DNA from 3 places in the Turicibacter sp. genome. Region 2 is predicted to be linked to each of the others. Evidence: predicted binding sites of a transcription regulator. Region 2 holds the regulator's gene; each other region holds the start of a gene.

Region 1 (5,515 bases), on a different contig from region 2:
AATTTTCATCCCAAACGGAAGGATCTTGAACACGTAATTTTTTACAAACATAGACGTTATCATCTTGCTCTACAAAATAAGATAAAAGCTGTGTCCCGATTTCGGCATAGAAAACGCCAACCAACATATTTAATTTCTCTTTAACATGATGACTCTCACGTTTTTCAAGTAATCGTTCAATCACGAGGGTTGTAAAGAACACTTCCATTGGAATAAAAGCAATATCAGCAAATAAAAAGATTAACGTGTGATGCAAATCTTTAAATATGACGACATGTAAAAAGTGTAAAAATAATGAGAGAAGAATCAATCCGACTCCAATCCAAATCATTTCTTTTGTTTGTTTCTTCATTGGTTCACCATACTTTCTGACTAACGTCTTAACCTGTCTTCATTTAACCGATTAGATTTAGAAGTAACGTTAATAACGCTTTACTCACCTATAAATTATAAACAACCTTTCCATTTTTGACAACTTAAGCTATTTAATTGCTTTTTTTACTACTCTATTCTATTATGGCATTAATCTTCTAATTGCCTAATTACCTTATCTTTTTTACATAAACTATATAGAGCTGATCAATTAATAAAGAATATGGAGGTGTGTTTATTGACGAGAATTTTAAATAATATAGCAACAATTAAATATTCGTTTACATCTGAAAAGGAAGTCTTAAAATCAAATTTCAGTGAAAACAACTTATCACAACTCACAACCTATCATCCAAGTATTTTTGTTTAAAAAATAAAAGGTGTTGCTTCTGTGGCCCCAAATGAAATCATTAAGTATTCAATACTTTCTTTAAATAATGGAGATACTGATTTACATGATATCGTCTTTCGTGAAATATTTGATTCTGACTTAACCCCTATCTGGGAAAGCATTCATATTATTCTACGAGAGAATCATATTTATCCACCGGAAGAAACAGTGATTTCCTACGAAACCGCTTAATTTGATCATTATTATGACATTAAAGCTATCGCCACCGTTCATCCGCTCAATGAACTCATTTTAACAATCGCTGTCAACGTCAGTCATGTCGCTTCCTTAAATGATATCGTATCCAATACTGTCAAAATAGGATATACCTACACAGAACCAAATTCTCAAAATGAGATTTTATTAAATCCTAGAAACGGGAAACAGGACACCCAGTCTATCACAATTGCCAATCATTAGTGTGTATAACAAAAGAAGTTCAGTCTGTGACATTTCATGATGAACCGTCTGGTATGAAGATGACAACTCTTATAAATTCAGATATAATCGCCTATCTCATCAATCTATGACACTTGGGAAATTTAACTGCGATTAATGTCCCTGGTACCGACTTATTACCTGGAGAGTTTCATGTCCTGAGTCCAACAGGAATTTCAATTACGCCTCCTTCGATGACAATGAATGACCACTTATCTGAAAACAATTTATTTTCTTTTTCTGGAATTACACTTCCAATGGGGCTCATTTCTGTAACTGATATTGTGCCATGTTACGCTCAAATTCAAATTATAGGTCAAATTCTCATGTAATGTAATCTCAATTTATCAAACTATAAATTAAGTATGAGACAGATATTCAATCTAATTCCCCATACTTTTTTGTCATTTCATTTAAAATTAGAATCTTCCTTGTATAACACTCATCTCCATAATCTGTCTCGCTTCCTAAAAAAACACCTTGAAGGTTAAATCCTTCAAGGTGCTCGATACATCTAAGACATAAAATATTTTAGAAATATAGTCTATTATTTCATTAATTGACAAACATTATTTGTAAATGCCACTGGATCTTCAATCGATAATCCTTCAATTAATAAAGCTTGGTTATATAAAACATCTGTATATAAATCAAACTTTTTGCGATCTTGTTCATAAGCCGTTTGCAATGATTTAAACACTTCATGATTTACGTTAACTTCTAAAACTTTATCCGCTTTGACTTGCTGAGCATTTGGCATGGCATTTAATACTTTTTCCATTTCAATTGATAACTCTCCTTCATTTGCTAAGCAAACCGGATGAGTTTTTAAACGACGAGAAGCACGAACTGATTTTACTTTTCCTTTTAAACTTGTCGCCATGTTTTCAAAGATTGACGCAAATTCTTTTGTTGCTTCTTCGTCTGCTTGATCCGTATCTAAGTCTAAGTCGGCACTCGACACTGATTTGAAATCTTTTTCGCTATAAGTCATTAGCATCTTGATAGCAAATTCATCAATGTCCTCTGTAAAGAATAAGATTTCATATCCTTTATCAAGCACGGCTTCTGTTTGAGGTAATTTTTTAATACGCTCAATTGACTCTCCAACGGCATAATAAATATGTTTTTGATCTTCTGGCATGCGAGATACATATTCTTCTAATGTGACTAATTTATCTTCATGTGATGATTTAAACATTAATAAATCTTGTAAGACATCTTTATTTGCTCCAAAATCACTGTATACACCGAATTTTAATTGACGACCGAATGACTCATAGAATGTTTCATATTTTTCTCGGTCATTTTTAATCATTTTTTCTAATTCGTTTTTGATTTTTGTTTTAATATTTTTCGCAATTAATTTCAATTGACGGTCATGTTGCAAGATTTCACGTGAAATGTTGAGTGATAAATCCTCTGAATCGACGATTCCTTTTACAAAACTAAAGTAGTCTGGTAAAAGGTCAGCACATTTATTCATAATTAGTACACCGCTAGAATACAACTCTAATCCTTTTTCATATTCTGCTGTATAGAAATCATATGGCATTTTTTCAGGAATATATAAGATTGCATTATAACTTACATTTCCATCTACACTTAAATGAACATGTGCTAATGGTTTGTCATATCCAAAATGTTTTTCTGTGTAGAAATTCTCATAATCTTCATCACTTAATTCACGTTTATTTTTCTTCCAAATTGGAACCATACTGTTAACTGTTTGCTCTTCGGTTACTTGTTCATACTCATCTTCACTACCTTCTTTTAACTGTGAAGACACAATATCCATTTTAATTGGATAACGAATAAAATCTGAATATTTTTTGATAATTGATTTTAATTTATATTGTTGTAAGTATTCATCGTAATTTTCATCTTCATTATTTTCTTTTAAATGTAAGATAATATCTGTTCCGACTGTCGCTTTTTCACATGGTTCAATGGTATATCCATCTGCTCCACAAGATTCCCATTTGTAAGCTTGATCAGAATCAATTGATTTTGAAATCACAGTTACTTTATCAGCGACTAAGAAGGCAGAATAGAATCCAACTCCGAATTGTCCGATAATATCATGTCCATCTTCTAATTCAGTCTCTTTTTTAAATTGTAATGATCCACTTTTTGCAATGACCCCTAAGTGATCATCTAATTGTGCTTCTGTCATCCCGATTCCCGTATCGGAAATCGTAATTGTACGGTTTGTCTCATCAGCCGTTACTTTAATATAATAGTCCTCTTGATTAAAGCTTAAATTCGAATCTGTCAAGGCTTTATAATATAGCTTGTCAATGGCATCACTTGCATTTGAAATCAACTCACGTAAGAAAATTTCTCGATGGGTATAAATAGAATTAATCATTAAATCTAATAATCGTTTTGATTCGGCTTTAAACTGTTTCAATTCAATCGCTCCTCTGTTTTTACCTTATTAGCACTCTTAATAAACGAGTGCTAATTTGTATAATTCTTATATATCATATCTAAAAATGCCTGTCAACTATCTTCAAAGATTCAATATCAACTTTTTGCTTTTTTGATATTGAATCTATCATTTTATGATGTTTGTGAGGGTTATTTCTTAGCAAAAAAACTCCCTCATTGCCATTGTTTCCCCACGCTTATTGTGATAGGATTATCGCTATAAAAGGAGGCTTTATTAATGAAAAAAAGAAGGATTTATTTTTTTATGGTGGTGTTAACCATTGGACTCGGACTAGCTTCTAGAAAATTCATTTTCGTTTTTCCCGATTCAATTGCGCCATATATTGGAGATACATTATGGGCAATGATGGTCTATTTTGGTTTTCAATTTTTACACCCTAATGGAACACTGATCAAAAGTCTCCTTCTCGCCTTCATCTTTTCTTATTTGATTGAATTCAGTCAATTGTACCAAGCCGATTGGATTAATCAAATAAGAGCATCCACACTTGGTGGTTTAGTTTTAGGCTATGGTTTTTTGATTCAAGATTTAGTAAGCTATGCCATTGGTATTTTAATTGGATTTTGTTTAGATTATCATCTATATTACTAAAAATAGCAGGGATAAAGCCCCTGCTATTTTTCATTCCCCAAGACCACTTTCTTCATATTTCTCTGCAAAACCACTCAATAATTTATTCAGTGGTTTTTTCAAGAAGATAGCCACTAAAATGGCCGCACTAATAAAAATCAATAAAATCACGATATCTTTCGTTAATACGGTTTGGACAACCCCTCCAATGGCTTCCCGTGCCATTGAAATCGAATACGTAAATGGTAAAAATGGATTAATCATTTGGAAGAACTTCGGCGTTAATTGAATTGGGAAGGTTCCACCAGAACCCGCCACTTGTAGAACTAATAAAATAATGGATGCAACTTTCCCAACATTACCTAAGACTGAAACGAGTGAGTAAACAATAAAGGTGAAAGTCACGGCTGTAAAGAGTAAACTTACAATAAATAAACCAGAATTCATACAATAAATTTTTAAGATATATAAGTCTCCTAATGCTATAATCAACGCTTGAACAAGAGAAATGCTAACAAACAATAAGAATTTACCGAAATATTCCTCAATTGGATGATAATCTCCTTTTGCCTTGACAGATAACATTGAAACGAGTAACGTCATTCCTACCCAAATGGCTAAAACACTATAAAACGGCGTCATAGCTGTTCCGTAATTATGCATTGGAAACACTGTTTCCTCTACAAGTTCCACTGGGTTTGATAGGAAATCTTCACGTTCTTGTACGGCCGATTGAAGCAGTTCTAATACATCTTTTAGCTCTTGACTGTTATTAATATCCGTTACCTTACCTGCTAACTCAGCAATAATATTTTCTGCTTGAGGTAATTTTTCATTCACATATTGAATCGCTTCAATTCCTGTATCTGCTCCTTCATAAGCAACATTTAATAATTCACTAACTTGAGGTAATTTAGCTTCTGCATCTTTTAAAACGGTTAAAACATTTTGAGAGGTTTTATAAGCTTCATCTAAAATTGAATTCAAAGGAGCTGCAACTTTATCATCAAAATGATTAACTAAATCACTTGAAATGGTTTGAACATCTTGTAAAACCGTTTGAACTTTACTTAAAAGCGTTAAATCAGGTTCTCCACTATTCACAACCTCATCAAATAATGTCTGTAAAAAATTAGAGATATTTACAAGCTCTGTTTTTATTCCATTTAATTGTTCAATAATTCCTGTCAATGGCTTTCCAAATGAAATTTTATTAAAAGATTCTAGTAATTTAACTAAAGATTCGACTAGGTTTTCTCCACTATTCACTTTTGTAATTAAATTTTGAA
Region 2 (5,515 bases):
TCCTGTTCCACTACAACGAGAACATGTTTCAATATCGTCTTTAGAACGTGCTCCTGATCCCCCACATTTTGTACATTCTTCTTCACGATTTACTGTAATCTCTTTTGTCACGCCAAATGCAGCTTCTTCAAACGTAATCGTTATTGTTTGCTTTAAATCATTACCACGTTGTGGGGCATTTGGATTTCGACGATTTGAGCCACCACCGAATCCGCCAAATCCGCCTCCGAACATACTTTCAAATATATCTTCGAATCCGCCTCCGAATCCGCCTTGTGCTCCACCAAATCCTCCGAATCCGCCAAATCCACCTTGGCCACCGAATCCATCTGTTGCTGCATGTCCATATTGATCATAGGCTGCGCGCTTTTGCTCATCGCTAAGCACCTCATATGCTTCTTGTACCTCTTTGAACTTTTCTTCTGCATTTGCTTCCGTTGCAACATCAGGATGATACTGTTTAGCTAACTTACGGTAAGCGCGCTTAATTTCTTGATCAGTTGCTGTTTTTGAAACACCTAGCACCTCATAATAATCACGTTTTGCCATGCTGTACCCTCCTTTTATTCTTTCATAATATACCATAAAAAAAGTCAAAGTCATAGTAGACTTTGACTTTTAAATTTTTTATTAAACTTCTTTATATTCAGCGTCTACAACTGAATCATCACTTGAATTTGCTCCTGCATCACCTTGTGCCGCTTGAGCTGCCTCAGCTGCTTGAGAATAAACTTTAACCGCTAATTCTTGAGCTAATTTTTCAAGTTCATCTTTTTTCACTTTAACTTCATCGAAATTGTTATCGCTTAATGCTTTTTCTAATGCTTCAACTGCATTTTTAATGTTTGTTTTTTCTTCTTCAGTTGCTTGTTCTCCAAGTTCTGAAACTGATTTATTTGCCGCAAAGATTAATTGCTCTGCTTCATTACGTAAATCTGCTTGTTCTTTACGTTTTGCATCTGCATCTGCATTTTCTTCTGCTTCACGGACCATGCGTTCAATTTCTTCATCTGTTAATCCTGAACCAGAAGTGATGGTGATACGTTGTTCTTTTTGTGTACCTAAATCTTTTGCTTTAACATTTACAATCCCATTAGCATCGATATCAAATGTTACTTCGATTTGAGGGATACCACGTGGTGCAGCTGGAATATCTCCTAATTGGAAGCGTCCTAATGTTTTGTTATCTGATGCCATTGGACGTTCACCTTGTAAAACGTGAATATCTACGGCTGGTTGGTTATCTGCAGCTGTTGAGAACACTTGAGATTTAGATGTTGGAATTGTTGTATTACGAGGGATTAAAACCGTCATCACTTGTCCCATTGTCTCGATACCTAAAGATAATGGTGTAACGTCTAATAATAAGATATCTTTAACATCTCCTTGTAACACCCCACCTTGGATAGCAGCTCCCATTGCAACTACTTCGTCTGGGTTAACTCCTTTATTAGGTTCTTTTCCTAATTCATTTTTGATTGCTGTTTGCACGGCAGGAATACGAGTTGATCCACCAACTAATAAAACTTGATCTAAATCATTTGCAGTCATCTTAGCATCTTTTAATGCTTGACGAACTGGTCCCATTGTACGTTCAACAAGAGTTGAAGTCATCGCATCAAATTGAGCACGTGATAAAGTTTTTTCTAAATGTAAAGGTCCTGTTGCATTCATTGAGATGAATGGTAATGAAATTTGGACAGATGTCACTCCTGATAAGTCTTTTTTAGCTTTTTCAGCCGCATCTTTTAAACGTTGCATTGCCATTTTATCTGCTGATAAATCAACACCTGTTTCTGATTTAAATTCTTTTACTAACCAGTCAATAATCACTTGGTCGAAATCATCTCCACCTAAACGATTATCTCCCGCTGTTGATAATACTTCAAATGTTCCATCTGCTAACTCAAGAATTGAAACGTCAAAAGTTCCTCCTCCTAAGTCATATACTAAAATTGTTTGTTCTTTATCTGTTTTATCTAATCCATAAGCTAAAGCTGCTGCTGTTGGTTCATTGATGATACGTTTAACATCAAGACCTGCAATACGTCCTGCATCTTTAGTCGCTTGACGTTCAGCATCAATGAAGTAAGCTGGAACTGTAATAACTGCTTCAGTTACTGGTTCACCTAAGTATGCTTCAGCCGTTGCTTTTAAATTTTGTAAAATAATTGCTGAAATTTCTTGTGGTGTATAAGATTTTCCTTCAATTGTTTCTTTATGGTTTGTTCCCATATGACGTTTAATAGACATGATTGTATTTGGATTTGTAATTGCTTGACGTTTTGCAACATCACCTACTTGACGTTCTTCACCTTTGAATGATACAACTGATGGCGTTGTACGAGCTCCTTCTGGATTAGCGATAACTTTCGCTTCTCCACCTTCCATAACTGCAACACATGAGTTAGTTGTTCCTAAGTCAATACCAATAATTTTACCCATTGAGATTCATCCTCCTATATAACAATTTAGAATTATTCGCTTACTTTTACCATTGAAGGTCGAATAACACGATCTTTTAATTTATAACCTTTTTGAAGTTCTTGTAAAACCATTCCTGATTCTACCCCTTCAACTGCTTCTTGCATCACAGCTTGATGCACAGTTGGATCGAAGGCCACGCCTTCTGCTTTAATGACTTCAACCCCTTCTTGCTTTAATGCCTCAAGTAATTGGGTATGAATCATTTTAAATCCTGTTAAGAATGTTTTTGTATTTTCATCTTCAACCGTACTAGATAAAGCACGCTCAAAGTTATCAATCGCTGGAATAATATTCGTAATCACAGCCTGTGAGCGATATTTCGCTTCACGAACGCGTTCTTCATTCATACGACGTTTAAAGTTTTCAAGTTCAGCTGCATTACGTAACAATTGATCTTTCAGATCTTGAATTTGTTGTTTTAATTCCACTGTTTCATCGATAACTTCTGATTCCGTCTCACACTGGCAATCACCATTTGCTTCTTGGCAACCTGCTTCTTCATTTAATTCTTCTAATTCTTCAACTGGTTGGGTTTCCTTATTCAACCGCCCCACCTCCTATTTATATAAATCAGACATAATTCGTGCGACATGCTCAAGAAGTGGAATGATTTTTCGATACTCCATTCTCGTCGGTCCTAAAACCGCAATCTTCCCAAATTCATGGTCACTAATTTGGTACGGAACCGTGATTAGTGTACAGTTTTCCATCGCTTTTATTTCGTTTTCTTGTCCAATTTTAACCGTCAATTCATGAGTCTCATCATCTGACTCAATAACTTTTACAATCTCATCTGCTTCAATCATACTAAACAAATGATAAGCTTTATCTAAATCATTGAATTCTGGTTGTTTCAAAATATTAGATTTTCCACTTAGAATATAATTGTTTTGAGAGAGCGACTGAGAAAGTAATTGAAGCATTGTATACATAATTTCCTCTTTGTATGTAATGAAATCATGTAATTGATTTTCAAAGCTTTCAGTTAACTTATCATGGATTTCACCCACAAATTCACCGACAAGTAATTCATCGAGCGCTTTAATAATGGTCTCCATTTTTTTAATATCAATATTGTCAGGAATCGTAATTGTCCGACTCTCAACATGCCCTTGGTCTGTAATAAGAACAAAGACAGCTTGTGCATCTGAAATCGGAACAAACTGAATTTTTTTGACTCGACTGTAATCACGAGAGGGACCTAATAAAATTGACGTATAATTCGTTAAACTTGAGAGCAATTTAACCGCTTCTTTAATGGTTGTTTCACGTTCAAATTGTTTTTGATTTAACAATTGTTTAAATATTCCTACTTCTGGTGTTGTCTCCATAGGTTCTTCTTTTACAAGGTAGTCTACGTAATAACGATATCCCTTTTGACTCGGGATCCGACCACTTGACGTATGTGTTTTTTCAAGAAAGCCCAAATCTTCTAAATCTGCCATTTCATTTCGAATCGTAGCAGCTGAAAAATTCAGTTCTTCTTTTTTAGATAAGACGCGCGAACCTACTGGCTGTGCCGTGTGTATGAACTCTTCTACAATTGCCTTTAAAACAAGTATTTGTCGTTCCGTTAGCAATGTAAACACCTCTTTTAGCACTCGTTATCATCAAGTGCTAATACCATTATATATAACCTTATTAGCACTGTCAACTCATTAGTGCTAATTTTTTATTTTTTTCAGAAGTCTAACTTCAGCAACCGTCTACCTTGATTAATATTCTCATTTCATGCTATTTCATACAAAAAAAGACACTCCTAGGAGCGTCTTTTTGAATTATTTATGCGATTCAATTAATGATAATAACGACGCTTTTGGTTGGAATCCAACTGTTTGCTGAACTGCTTGACCGTCTTTAAATAAAATTAATGTTGGAATTGACATCACTTTAAATTGTGACGCAACACCTGGACAATGATCCACGTTTACTTTAACAATTTTAGCAACACCTTGTAATTCAGTCGCTAACTCTTCTAGAACAGGCGCAATCATCTTACATGGTCCGCACCAATCTGCATAAAAATCAACTAAAACTAATCCAGTTGCAATTTCTTGAGCAAAATTTTCTTCTGTTGCATGAATAACTGCCATGTTTATTTCCTCCTCTAATACTTCTTGATAGTCTATCATAAGTATATCATATTACCATGAAATTACAAATAGATTGCACTTTCACCCAAATATTATTTCACATTTTTAGACACCTATCCCCATAACTTTCTAACAATCCCTTTATTTTAAACAGTAAATGGAGCGCCAACACGATCCTTTAACTAATTTAAATATCGGCGTAAAAATTCTTTCGTTCGTGCCTGTTTAGGATTTACAAAGATTTCATCTGGTGTTCCTTCCTCAGCAATCACCCCTCGATCCATAAAAACAACTCGATGACTTACCTCTTTAGCAAATCCCATTTCATGTGTCACCACAATCATCGTTAATCCATCCTCCGCTAATTGTTTCATGACTTTTAAAACGTCACCCACCATTTCAGGATCAAGGGCACTTGTCGGTTCATCAAATAACAATACTTCTGGTTCCATACATAAAGCACGCGCAATGGCTACACGTTGTTTTTGCCCCCCTGATAATTGTGAACTACTTGCATGAGCAAATGATTTCATTCCGACCTTCTCTAAATAAAACATCGCTTTTTCGATCGCCTCTTCTTTTCTTCGTTTCAATACTTTTGTTTGTCCAATGACACAATTATCAAGAACTGTTTTATTTTGAAACAAATTAAAACTTTGAAACACCATCCCGACTTTAGTTCGGTATTGATTAACATTAAGTTCTCCCTTTAAAATATCCTGGCCTCGATATAAGATTTCACCACTATCTGGAATTTCTAATAAATTAAGGCATCGAAGTAGAGTTGATTTCCCACTTCCACTTGATCCAATAATCGTAATAACTTCTCCTTTATCCACATGAAACTCTATGTTTTTTAAAACCTCTAGTTCTCCAAATCGTTTTTCTAAATGATGGATGTTGATCATCGTATTTTCTGCCATACTCTCCTCCTA
Region 3 (5,515 bases), on a different contig from region 2:
TAGGTGAAAATAATGAAAAAATGTCTAAATCTAAAGGAAACGTTGTAAACCCAGATGATATCGTAGAATCACATGGTGCAGATACATTACGTTTATATGAAATGTTCATGGGACCACTTGATGCTGCGATTGCCTGGTCAACAGAAGGGTTAGATGGAAGCCGTCGATTCTTAGATCGAGTTTGGCGTTTATTCGTGACTCCTGAGCACACATTAGCTGAAAAAGTAGTGGCTGAAAATGATGGTAAATTAGATAAAGTTTACAATGAAACAGTTAAGAAAGTCACAGAAGATTATGAAAAATTAAGCTTCAATACGGCTATCGCTCAAATGATGATCTTCATTAACGAATCATATAAAGCAACAAGTATTCCTCGTGAATATGTAGAAGGATTCGTCAAATTATTAAATCCAATCGCTCCGCATATGACAGAAGAAATCTGGTCAGTTTTAGGACATGAAGAGACAATGACATATGAAGCATGGCCAACATATGACGAAGCAAAATTAGTTTCTGATACGATTACAATTATCGCGCAAGTTAACGGTAAATTACGTGGACGTATCGAAGTGCCGGCTACGATTTCTAAAGAAGAAATGCAAGAAGTAGCAATGGCAAACGAAAATGTTCAAAACTTTATTTCTGGAAAAGAAATCGTGAAAGTAATCGCGGTACCAGGAAAATTAGTCAATATTGTTGTAAAATAATGAAATTTAAAATCCCTCTGAAGACTATTTCGTTGGAGGGATTTTTTATATTGGGTTTGAGTTGCCAAAAATGATGATAGATTATCGCATAGTATGTCAGCTTGAATAAAATATTAAAACTAGATAGATATTATAATAAAAAAGCATTCTCATCAAAATTGAGAATGCTTTTTTTGTTATTTTGTTAAGATGTATTGTTCTAAATAGTGAGCAACACCACTCTCTTTGTTTGATTTGGTTGTGGTATTGGCTGCTTCTTTTAATTTGTCAATGGCATTGTCCATGGCAACCCCAACTCCGGCATACATTAACATTTCAATATCGTTATCTCCATCTCCAAAGGCGATGATATCTTTTGGCTCAATATTATAATATTTTGCTAGTTTTTCAATTGCTGTTGCTTTATTCGTATCTGATTTAAAGACTTCGATAATATTATCATTGTCTCCGTCCCAGTTACGGCATGTAATGATATCAGAGTAATGTTCACGTAAAAAGGCCATGACTTCTTCTGCCATTCCTTTTTTCGTTTCAAGTAAGAAGCCATTTGGATGCTCATCTAATGTTTCTTTAAATGGTCCAAATTTAACTGACGTACAGGTGTCAATATGGAACCAATCACGGATTGTATCACCTTGATGTAAAACATATAAGTGATCTTTGTATTCACAAAATGCATTGACGATGTAATTTTGTAATTCTGAATCGAATAATGTAATAATAACTTCTGTTGGAATTTGAGCTAAGATATCTTCAAATGAATCATCTTCAGGATGATGTATATATGCTCCATTAAAGTTAATAATAGGTGTATCGAGACCTAATTCTTTATAAAAATGTAATGAAGCACGAGCTGGTCGTCCTGTTGCAATGACAACGATATGACCTTCTTCTTTAGCTTTCATTAAAGCTTCTTTTGTTTTAGGATCGAGTGATTCCCAGCTTTGTAAAGCAGTCCCATCCAAATCTGTTACGATTAATTTTTTGTTCTCCATTTTAACACCTCCGGCTTAGTTAATATAATAGCATAGATTAATCGAATTTCAAAACGACAGTAGGTTTCATCATCAGCCACTTTTCCTAAATTATGAAGTTTTATCCTTTAGTATACATAAATTCCTAAACATAACGCATAAAATTATTAGCACTCTTATTGAACGAGTGCTAAAGTTGTGATATGATAATGATGTCAGCATATAATGACTATGAAGAATGGAGTGAAGAATTATGAATATTAATAAAATGACTGAAAAGTTACAACAGGGTTTAGTTAATGCTCAGTCTCTTGCAACTTCATTAAACCACCAAGAGATTGATACAGCGCATTTACTAAGTTCTTTATTACAAGATTCTGAAGGGTTAGCCTCACGTGTATTTGTGAAGCTAGGGTATCCCGTTCAAGAGATTGTAAAAGATTTAAAACAGATTTTAAATAAAAAACCAAGTGTAACAGGAAGTTCAGCCGAACCGTATGTATCAGCTGATTTGAATCGCGCTCTTTTAAAAGCAGATGATTATGCTCGTGCATGGAAAGATGATTATTTATCAGTTGAACATGTGTTACTAGCAATGCTTGAATCGAAAGATTATGAGATGAAACAGCTCATTAAAAAATATAATTTAAATGAAAAACAATTAAAAGAAGTTATTTCACAGATAAGGGGGAATTCACGAGTGATGACACAAAATCCAGAAGCAACTTATGAAGTGTTAGAAAAATACGGACGCGATTTAGTTGAAGATGTGAAATCAGGAAAAATTGATCCGGTTATTGGACGTGATGAAGAAATTCGTCGTGCGATTCGTATTCTTTCTCGTAAAACTAAAAATAACCCAGTTTTAATTGGAGAACCAGGAGTTGGGAAAACAGCGATTGTTGAAGGGTTAGCTCAACGTATTGTTCGCCAAGATGTTCCCGAAAGTTTAAAAGATAAAGTGATTTTTGAACTTGATTTAGCTGCCTTAGTAGCGGGAGCTAAGTACCGTGGTGAGTTTGAGGAACGTTTAAAAGCTGTCTTAAATGAAGTGAAAAATAGCGATGGACGTATCATTTTATTTATTGATGAAATTCATACCATTGTCGGTGCAGGTCGTACAGATGGAGCAATGGATGCAGGAAATTTATTAAAACCATTACTTGCTCGTGGTGAATTACACTGCATTGGGGCGACAACATTAAAAGAATATCGTGAATACATCGAAAAAGATCCGGCACTTGAACGCCGATTCCAAAAAGTTCAAGTTAATGAACCAACGGTTGAAGATACTGTTTCGATTTTACGTGGATTAAAAGATCGTTTTGAAGTACATCATCGTGTGAGTATTTCAGACCGTGCTATTGTAGCAGCCGCTACGCTATCAGATCGTTACATAACTGACCGCTTTTTACCAGATAAAGCAATTGATTTAATTGATGAGGCTTGTGCAACAATTCGTACTGAGATTGACTCATTACCAGAAGAACTTGATCGCATTAACCGTCGTGTCATGCAGTTAGAAATTGAAGAAGCAGCGTTAAAAAAAGAAACAGACGAATTCAGTAAACAACGTCTTCATACCCTTCAAAAAGAATTAGCGGACTTAAAAGATGAATTAAATGTTTTAAAATTACAATGGGAAAAAGAAAAACAAGCGATTCATGGGGTTGCCGATTTGAAAAAAGAACTTGAACTTGCTCGCCGTCAATTAGAAGATGCTCAAGCTCGTGGTGAATATGAAAAAGCAGCGGAATTACAATATGGTAAAATTCCAGGACTTGAAAAACAAATTGCTGAAGTAGAAGCCATGCAACAAGATGAGGCTGGAAAAGAAAATCGATTACTTCGTGAAAATGTCACAGAAGAAGAGATTGGTGAAATTATTTCTCGTTGGACAGGTATTCCAGTTGCGAAACTTGTGCAAGGAGAACGTGAAAAATTATTAAATTTAAAAGAGGATTTAAGACGTCGTGTTATGGGACAAGATGCGGCGATTGATTTAGTAGGAGATGCCATTATTCGTGCGCGTGCCGGAATCAAAGATCCACATCGTCCAATCGGTTCATTCTTATTCCTTGGACCTACTGGGGTTGGTAAAACTGAGATTGCAAAAGCTTTAGCTGAATTCTTATTTGATAGTGAAGAGCATATTGTGCGAATTGATATGAGTGAACACATGGAAAAACATGCTGTCTCTCGTTTAGTCGGAGCTCCTCCAGGTTATGTTGGTTATGAAGAAGGTGGACAATTAACAGAAGCAGTTCGTCGTAAACCTTATTCAATTGTTTTACTTGATGAAATTGAAAAAGCACATCCAGATGTCTTCAATATTCTTCTTCAAATCCTTGACGATGGACGTATTACAGACTCACAAGGACGAACAGTTGACTTTAAAAATACAATCATTATTATGACATCAAATATTGGATCACATATCTTGCTTGAAAATCCTGACTTTGAACAGGCTCAAGAACAAGTGCTTGACGTTTTACGTGAATACTTTAAACCAGAATTATTAAACCGAATTGATGAAATCATTACATTTAATCCATTATCATCATCTATTATTTATCAAATCGTGGATAAATTTATTGCACAGTTAAATGCCCGTTTAACAGAGCAACGAATTCATGTCGTGTTAACGGATGCTGCTCATGAGTATGTTGCAAGTGCTGGATTTGACTCTGTGTACGGAGCACGTCCATTAAAACGATTCATTCAACGTACGATTGAAACAAAATTAGCACGTGCTTTAATCGCAGGTCAGATTGAAATGGATACAACGGTGGTTGTTGATGTACAAGATGGAGAAATTGTTTTAAAATTCGAAAAATAAATTCAAAAAACTCATGAAATCAAATTGATTTTATGAGTTTTTTCATTATTTAAACTTTAAGATAAATTTAAGGGTTATCACGTATACTAAAAAATAGTTCGTTATATATATACAAACAGAAATGTATTTCACTATTATAAATGAGTCTCAGTATTAGTACTGAAGTCTTTTTGACACTTAGGCGTCACTATAGTCCAGTTAAAATTTTTACAAGTGTGAAAAACTTATCTGGACTTATATAGAATAGAGTCTTAAGGGGTAGCAAAAATATAAGAAGGAGTTTTATACAATGAAAAATATTAAAAAAGTTTCGAAGGTGTCAGTTGTCTTATATTTATTAGCGATTATTATGCTTGGATTTGGAGCTTATCAAGTGTATGCTTGTTATGCTTATGTGGCTTCAATTGTGGAGCAGGGATTTGTGATATCTGATAGTTTATCAGATGTTGTGAATTATTATATGGCAAATGTCACACCATATGCTTTTTACGCAAGTTGTCTAGGGGGACTTGGTTTTCTAATTCAAAAAGTGTGCGCTTTTGTTAATACGGTGCCAATGTCTTCACAATTGATTGAGGAAGTCACGCCATTAGTAGAAAATGACGAAGTTGAAACAGCAGAGGTCGCTGTAGAAACTCAAGATATTATGTTAGAACAATAAAATAGAAATGATGATTAAAAGAGGTCTTCTGAGACCTCTTTTTTTTGTTTAATCTATGTGATTTTAAAAATAATGAAAATGTTTGAATTAACATCTTCCATATTTTAGTAAAGTGTGTATAATGGGTAAATGATGGTTATTTTGAATAATTAAGGGGCGATCATAATGAATAAATTAAATGATTTTAAAGTGGTTTTACATTAAAAGTTTAGAGGGAGTCTTGCATAAGTAGTTTAAGAAAGTCAGGTGAGGAAGATGCAAGAGTTTAAAAGTATTTTTAAATGGATGGAAGGGCAACGACTAAAAGTAGTCGGAGCCTTAATGGCAACTGCAT

What was found. Region 2 encodes HrcA, which represses chaperone genes, less so after heat shock. Its sites were predicted from a motif close to TTTTAGCACTNNNNNNNNNNNAGTGCTAAAA; they were not measured.
Region 1: htpG (molecular chaperone HtpG) is a predicted target of HrcA. The motif match lies at 3,640-3,670, and genes of this name have one in related genera.
Region 3: clpB (ATP-dependent chaperone ClpB) is a predicted target of HrcA. The motif match lies at 1,847-1,877, and genes of this name have one in related genera.

What each region holds. Positions count from the first base shown of each region.
Region 1 is NZ_JAGAVR010000002.1:52,269-57,783, reverse strand. It holds gene J6D32_RS00485 (MJ1433 family protein) at 1-352, opposite strand, end outside; gene J6D32_RS00480 (hypothetical protein) at 611-742, shown strand; gene J6D32_RS00475 (hypothetical protein) at 764-955, shown strand; gene J6D32_RS00470 (hypothetical protein) at 1,297-1,533, shown strand; gene htpG (molecular chaperone HtpG) at 1,749-3,614, opposite strand; gene J6D32_RS00460 (ribosomal maturation YjgA family protein) at 3,873-4,247, shown strand; gene J6D32_RS00455 (YhgE/Pip domain-containing protein) at 4,278-5,515, opposite strand, start outside.
Region 2 is NZ_JAGAVR010000065.1:21,269-26,783, reverse strand. It holds gene dnaJ (molecular chaperone DnaJ) at 1-549, opposite strand, end outside; gene dnaK (molecular chaperone DnaK) at 631-2,445, opposite strand; gene grpE (nucleotide exchange factor GrpE) at 2,478-3,041, opposite strand; gene hrcA (heat-inducible transcriptional repressor HrcA) at 3,045-4,076, opposite strand; gene trxA (thioredoxin) at 4,266-4,580, opposite strand; gene J6D32_RS08470 (amino acid ABC transporter ATP-binding protein) at 4,763-5,503, opposite strand; gene J6D32_RS08465 (amino acid ABC transporter permease) at 5,513-5,515, opposite strand, start outside.
Region 3 is NZ_JAGAVR010000011.1:44,109-49,623, forward strand. It holds gene leuS (leucine--tRNA ligase) at 1-707, shown strand, start outside; gene J6D32_RS02015 (Cof-type HAD-IIB family hydrolase) at 884-1,702, opposite strand; gene clpB (ATP-dependent chaperone ClpB) at 1,935-4,520, shown strand; gene J6D32_RS02025 (hypothetical protein) at 4,810-5,181, shown strand; gene J6D32_RS02030 (ABC transporter ATP-binding protein) at 5,437-5,515, shown strand, end outside.